3 regions of the Comamonas sp. wu1-DMT genome follow, and region 2 is predicted to be linked to each of the others. Evidence: predicted binding sites of a transcription regulator. Region 2 holds the regulator's gene; each other region holds the start of a gene.
What was found. The regulator sigma-54, encoded in region 2, starts transcription at its own class of promoters, with help from an activator protein. The targets are predictions, from matches to a motif close to TGGCANGNAANCTGCTTT.
Positions count from the first base shown of each region.

Region 1: the regulator sigma-54 is predicted to act here: its motif matches at 1,159-1,176, upstream of V8Z78_RS10990 (ammonium transporter).
Region 3: the regulator sigma-54 is predicted to act here: its motif matches at 1,024-1,041, upstream of V8Z78_RS05360 (CmpA/NrtA family ABC transporter substrate-binding protein).

Region 1 is NZ_JBANEM010000006.1:133,996-136,263, forward strand. Features, by position in the region: gene V8Z78_RS10990 (ammonium transporter) at 1-1,122, opposite strand, end outside; gene cls (cardiolipin synthase) at 1,332-2,268, shown strand, end outside.
Region 2 is NZ_JBANEM010000003.1:353,632-355,899, forward strand. Features, by position in the region: gene V8Z78_RS07655 (aspartyl/asparaginyl beta-hydroxylase domain-containing protein) at 1-258, shown strand, start outside; gene V8Z78_RS07660 (RNA polymerase factor sigma-54) at 448-2,049, opposite strand; gene lptB (LPS export ABC transporter ATP-binding protein) at 2,195-2,268, opposite strand, start outside.
Region 3 is NZ_JBANEM010000002.1:272,002-274,269, reverse strand. Features, by position in the region: gene V8Z78_RS05365 (nitrate regulatory protein) at 1-937, shown strand, start outside; gene V8Z78_RS05360 (CmpA/NrtA family ABC transporter substrate-binding protein) at 1,198-2,268, shown strand, end outside.

The sequences.
Region 1 (2,268 bases), on a different contig from region 2:
TGCGCCGCTGTAGGCAGCCACCGCTGCCACGGCAATCAACTGGTTCACCACCGTGGCGCCTGTGCCCGCAATCAGGGGGTCGGCAAACACCGCCGTGAGGATGGAGCCCACAATGCCGCCCACGCCATGCACGCCGAACACATCGAGCGAGTCGTCGGCCCCGAGACGGCGCTTGAGCCAGGTTGCGCCCCAGAAACAGACTGCGCCCGCAATCAAGCCTATCCACACCGCACTGCCCACCTGTACAAAGCCGGCAGCCGGTGTGATGGCCACCAGTCCGCCCACCATGCCCGAGAGCAGGCCCAACAAGGTCGGAGCACCGCGAACCAGCCATTCCACCACCATCCATGCCAGACCGGCAGCCGCTGCCGCCACGAGAGTGACCACAAAGGCCAGCGCTGCACGCCCATCGGCAGACAGGGCCGATCCCGCGTTGAAGCCGAACCAGCCGAACAGCAGCAGCGCCGTGCCCATGGCCGTCCAGCCCAGGCTGTGCGGCTCGAATGGCTCGGTTCCGTAGCCGCGCCTGCGCCCCATCATGAAGGCACAGACCAGTGCCGCCACGCCCGCATTCACATGCACCACGGCGCCGCCGGCAAAGTCCAGTGCGCCAAGCTGGTTCAGCCAGCCCCCGCTCTCCCACACCCAGTGGGCCACCGGCGCATAGACCACCACGCTCCACAGCGCGGCAAACACCAGCAGGGCCGCAAAGCGCATGCGCTCTACCACGGCCCCCACGATCAGCGAGGTGGTGATGATGGCGAATGCGGCCTGGAACAGGGCATAGGCCGCCTCGGGCAGATGCGGTGCCAGATGGCTGACCGAGATCACGCTGCGCCGGCCATCGAAGTGCAGCGAGGCAAACCAGGCTCGTCCCAGATTGCCAAGCCAGGCAGACTCGGCGGTGAACGCAAGCGAGTAGCCCAGGCCGAACCAGGTCAGGGTGACCACGCAGGCCACCGCAAACACGGCCACCATGGTGTTGACCACATTCTTGCGCCGCACCAGCCCCGCATAGAACAGGGCAATGCCCGGCAAGGTCATCAGCAAGACCAGCGCCGACGCGACCATGACCCAACCGGTATCTGCCTTGTCGATGGCAGTCAATGGCACCATTTCCATGCACTCCCCCCTGCTTGTTTGCTTTGACGAAAAAAGGAAGCAGGTTCCATGCCAGTGCCATGCCGATCTGTCGATGCTTCATGATGGATAGCAGCATGCGTTGATCCATCAAGGTCTTTGCGCCTGTTTCATGAGAACCACGACGGGCAGCTTGTGCTCAGGCCTGAGCCCGTTATGCTCGACAAGGTCCATCGTTGCTGCACTGATTCATGACCTGGCTGCTGCTGACTCTTCATGTATTGCTGATTGCCGGCTTCGGCCTGCGCATTCTGCTGCGCAGAGACATGCGGCCCGATGTGCGGCTGGCCTGGCTCATGGTCATCGTGCTGCTGCCCTATGTGAGCTGCCTGCTGTACTACCTGTTTGGGGAAGTGGCCCTGGGCCGTGTACCTGGCCGCAGAAGGCTCAATGTGCGCGAGTTCTGTCAGACCCGGGGCAGCGCCCTTGCGTCCGCACCCGGCCCCATGTCGCAGGCACGACCCGCCATTCCCGATCAATGGCTGCCGGCCTTCCGCTATGCCTCGTCCATCAACGGCTTTGTACCGCTGCCCGGCCACAGGGCCGAGCTCATGCGCGATGGCGCGCATGCCCGTGCGCAGATGCTGGCCGACATGGATGCCGCGCGCCACGAGATCAATGTGCTGTACTACATCTGGCTGGACGACAGCACCGGCACCGATGTGGCCCATGCCCTGATGCGTGCCGCGCAGCGCGGCGTGACCTGCCGGGCCATGGTCGACGGTCTGGGCTCGCGCGCACTGACGCGCTCGCCACTGTGGCAGCAGATGCGGCAGGCCGGCGTGCACCTGGCGATTGCCCTGCCCATCAGCAATCTGCTCAAAGTCATGCTGACCAGCCGCATCGACCTGCGCAACCACCGCAAGATCACGCTCATAGACGGCAGGATCAACTATTGCGGCAGCCAGAACTGCGCCGACGAAGGCTTTCGCATCAAGGCTCGCTATGCCCCCTGGGTGGACATCATGCTGCGCCTGCAGGGTCCGGTGGTCATGCAGATGCAGCAGGCTTTTGCCAGCGACTGGGCGCAGTCTGATGCGTGCCTTGCACCACCGACCCCCGAGGCCGGCGCTGCCGCTGACGACGGCTTCCATGCCGTTGCGATTGCCGAAGGGCCGACGGAAAGAG
Region 2 (2,268 bases):
GATGTGGAGCGCCCCATGACCAATGGCTTTGCCCAGTGGCTCAATCACTGGCTGGGCAAGAACGTGGTGGCCGCCGCCAGCTCGCCCAACAACGAGGGCGATCCGCGCGGCATGATCAGCAAGCTGTTCAAGATCTCGTTCTATGCGGGCAAGTACCGCCGTGCCTTCCGCGACTGGAATCCGACCTTCTACAAGATCCTCAAGTTCGGCCTGATGATCGGCGTGCTGGTCTGGTTTATCTGGTGGTTGGTTTCTTGATAACACCCTGAGCCGCTACGCGCCTTCCCCTGGCCGGGCGCCCCCAAGGGGGACGGCAGTATCGCCGCAAGGGCGACTCTTGCTCGCTGCCCCTTACTTGAGGAATGCCTTATCAAGGCTCCCGCCCTAAATACAGAACAAGAAAGCCGCTGTGTGATGCATCAGCGGCTTTCTTGTTTCTGCGGTGCCCTACAGCGCCTTGCGCAGCGTGGTCGTCGGTATCTTGAGCTGCTCGCGATATTTGGCGACGGTGCGGCGCGCACACTCAATGCCCTGCTCCTTGAGCATGTCGGCCAGCTTGGCGTCCGACAGCGGCTTCTTGGCATCTTCGGCATCGACAAACTGCTTGATCAGCGCACGCACGGCCGTGCTGGAAGCACTGCCCCCGGTTTCCGTGCCCAGGCCCGAGCCGAAGAAATACTTGAGCTCAAAAGTGCCCTGGGGCGTGGCCATGTACTTGGCCGTGGTCACGCGGCTGATGGTGGACTCGTGCAGGCCCAGCGTGTCGGCGATATCGCGCAGCACCAGCGGGCGCATGGCCAGCTCGCCATGCACAAAGAAGTTCTTCTGCCGCTCCACGATGGCTTCGGAAACACGCAAGATGGTGTCGAAGCGCTGCTGGATGTTCTTGATGAACCAGCGCGCCTCCTGCAACTGCTGCTGCAGCGCCGCATGGCCGTCGCTGTTCTTGTGGCGGCGCAGCACGCCGGCATAGATGTCGTGCACGCGCAGACGCGGCATGACCTCGGGGTTGAGCTGCACGGAGAAGTCCACCCGGCCCGAGCCGGCCCGCAGCGGGCGCACGATGACATCGGGCACCACGATATGGCGCTCCACATCGACAAAGCGACGCCCCGGACGCGGCTCCAGCCTGGCGATCAGGGCCATGGCTTCGCGCAGCTGTTCCTCGCGCGCGCCGCACAGGCTGGTGAGCTTGCGCAGATCGCGCCGCGCCAGCAGGTCCATGGGCTGGGCACAGATGGCCTGCGCCAGCAGCAGCCGGCTCATATGCGCCTCGGTCGTGCCCTCGTCCTCGGCCGTGCGGATCAGATCGCGCAGCTGCAGCTGCAGGCACTCGGCCAGATCGCGCGCGCCCACGCCCACGGGCTCCAGACTTTGCAGCAGCTTCAGCGCAATGGCAAAGTGCTGCTCCAGCTCCTCGCGCTCTTCCAGATCGTCGCCGGCCAGGCTCTGCGCCAGCTCCTGCAGGGAATCCTCGAGATAGCCGTCGTCGCTGAGCGACTCGATGAGAAAGCGCAGCGCCGCCATGTCCGCCGCGCCCAGATGCAGGCTCAGCGCCTGACGGTGCAGAAAGTCGGTCAGGCTCTGGTGCTCGCGCGCCAGATCGATGGCATCGGTTTCGTCGTCGCCATCGCGGTTGCGCGTGGAGCTGCTGGCCGAGGGCGTATCCCACTCGCTGCTGGATTCGCCGCCCCATTCCCCGTCCTGGCCGTCCATGCCGTCGGCCTCCCAGTTCAGCGTTTCCGGAGTCTCGGCGCTTGGCGTTTCCGCTATTGTTTCAGCAGCTGTTTGCGTTTGCTTCGCATCATTTTCAGCATGAATACCATCTGAAGTGCTGTATTCACTGGCGCTAGCAGCTACATCTACAGGAGCATCTCCCACAGTTTCGGCCTCATCGCCCGCACGTTCCAGAAAAGGGTTGTCGACCAGCATCTGCTCGACTTCCTGCGCCAGCTCCAGAGTGGAGAGCTGCAGCAGCTGAATGGATTGCTGCAGCTGCGGCGTAAGCGATAAATGCTGCGAAACGCGTAGCGAGAGACCTGGCTTCATCGAGGCGCGGCCCCCAGACAATCATTGCAAACGCGCGCAGTGCTAAGGGTTTGCCGCCGGGCCGCCCCAAGGCAAACCCCGGCGCAGCCGGTCAGAACCCCTTCTGGGGGCAGCGACCACACAAAGTGAGGGAGCGTGGGGGTCATCACATTCTGAAATGTTCGCCCAGGTAGACGCGGCGCACATCGGCGTTCTCCACGATCTCCTCGGGCGTGCCTT
Region 3 (2,268 bases), on a different contig from region 2:
CCGGCGCGATGCGCTGCAGCTGAGTGCCGAGGACTGCACGCAGGCGCTGATCCGCATGATTGCGGCCTGCCTGACCGTGGTGTTCGAGGCGGCGGACAGCGCTTGCGATCCCGATATCGCGAAATCGCTGGTGGCGCTGTTTCATTTTATGCAGGGCAAGGAACTGGCGGGCCAGGAGCGTGCCACGGGGGTCGCGGCGTTTACCACAGGGGTAGGCAGGACGGAGCGTCAGCGCCATTGGCTGCATCTGATCGAATCGCAGGAGCGCTGCTTTCAGGTGTTTGCAGACTTCGCCACTCCCTCGGGGATGGAGCGCTGGCAGCAGCAATGCGGGGCCTGTCCCGATATGACGGTGATCGAGCGGCTGCGGCGCCTGGGCTGCACGGCTGGGGACGGCATGGCGCTGGACTGCAGCCTGAGCTCGCCATGGTTCGAAGCCTGTTCCAGCCGGCTCGATGCCATGCACCAGATTGAGGCATTCCTGGCCGAAGAGCTGCAGGCCCAATGTCTGCGCAAGCTGGAGCAGGCCCGTACAGCGCTCTGCCAGCAACTGGCGCTGCTGGAGATGCAGCCGCAGCCCGGGACTCGCGCCGAAGCGGCTGCGGCCTTTCTGGGGGGCGCGCAGTCAACTGCCTCCTTGCCTGCGGAGGGCGCATACGGGTTGCAGCTCGAGAAAAGCATTGTCTTGCTGGTGCAGGAGCAATCCATGCGCCTGCAGGACATGCAGACCGAAATCGACAAGGCACGTGCCACGCTCAAGGAGCGCAAGACCATAGAGCGGGCCAAGGGCGTGCTGATGAACTACCGCCAGCTCAGCGAGGGCGAGGCCTACAAGTTGATCCGGCAGACGGCCATGAACCAGAACCGGCGCATGCTGGATGTGGCCGAGGCGATTCTGGCCACGGTGGACCTGTTGCCGGGCAGCACCAATTCATAGCGCTTGGCAGCTCGGTGTTTGTTGCGCTGCACCAAATATGGGCCAAAACCGGAGGCGCAAAGCATGCTCCGCCTCTGATCAAGGTCTGGCATGGTTTGTGCATGACTGTTGATGTCAAGCAGACCAAAGGCGGTCGCGCTTAAAGCGTTATTACGAGTGACCTGGGACAACGGCGTCCTTTTCTCCTCACACCCGAGGAGGGAAGGGCGCCTTTTTGTTTTCCGGATCGCCTTCACCACGATTCTTGATGGAGTTTTCTCATGAGCCAGCGCCTTCCTTCGACTACTGCTCCTGCGCCCGAGCCCGTATCTGCCGGTGGCCGGCGTGAGTTTCTGCGCGTGGCCGGCGCTGCCGCCCTCTATGGCATGCTGGGCCACCATGGCGCCTGGGCCGCAGGCTCCGACGCGCCGGAGAAGAAAGAGGTCAAGATCGGCTTCATACCGCTGACCGATTGCGCCAGCGTGGTCATGGCCTCTGTGCTGGGCTTCGATCAGAAATACGGCGTGAAGATCGTCCCCAGCAAGGAGGCAAGCTGGGCCGGCGTGCGCGACAAGCTGGTCAACGGCGAGCTGGACTTTGCCCATGTGCTCTACGGCCTGGTCTACGGTCTGCACCTGGGCGTAGGCGGCCCCAGGAAGGACATGGCTGTGCTCATGAGCCTGAACAACAACGGCCAGGCGATAACGCTGTCCAAGGCTCTTGCCGACAAGGGCGCGGTCGACGGAGCCAGCCTGGCCAAGGTCATGGCCAGGGAAAAACGCGAATACACCTTCGCCGGCACTTTCCCCACAGGCACCCATGCCATGTGGATGCATTACTGGCTGGCGGCTGCGGGCATCAACCCGTTATCCGAGGCCAAGCTGATCACCGTGCCGCCGCCCCAGATGGTGGCCAATATGCGCGTGGGCAATATGGATGGCTTCTGCGTGGGCGAGCCCTGGAACCATCGCGCCATCATGGACGGCATCGGCATTACGGCCAATACCACGCAGGACATCTGGAAGGATCACCCCGAGAAAGTGCTGGGCACCACGGGCGAGTTCGCGCAGAAGAATCCAAACACCTGCCGCGCCGTGATGATGGCGATTCTCGAGGCCAGCCGCTGGATCGATGCCAGCCTGCAGAACAAGACGAAGATGGCCGAGACCGTGGCCCAGAAGTCGTACATCAATACCAGTGTGGACGCCATCAATCAGCGCATTCTGGGCCGCTACCAGAACGGACTGGGCAAGACCTGGGACGACCCCAACCACATGAGGTTCTTCAACGATGGTGCCGTGAACTTCCCCTATCTGTCGGACGGCATGTGGTTTCTTACCCAGCACAAGCGC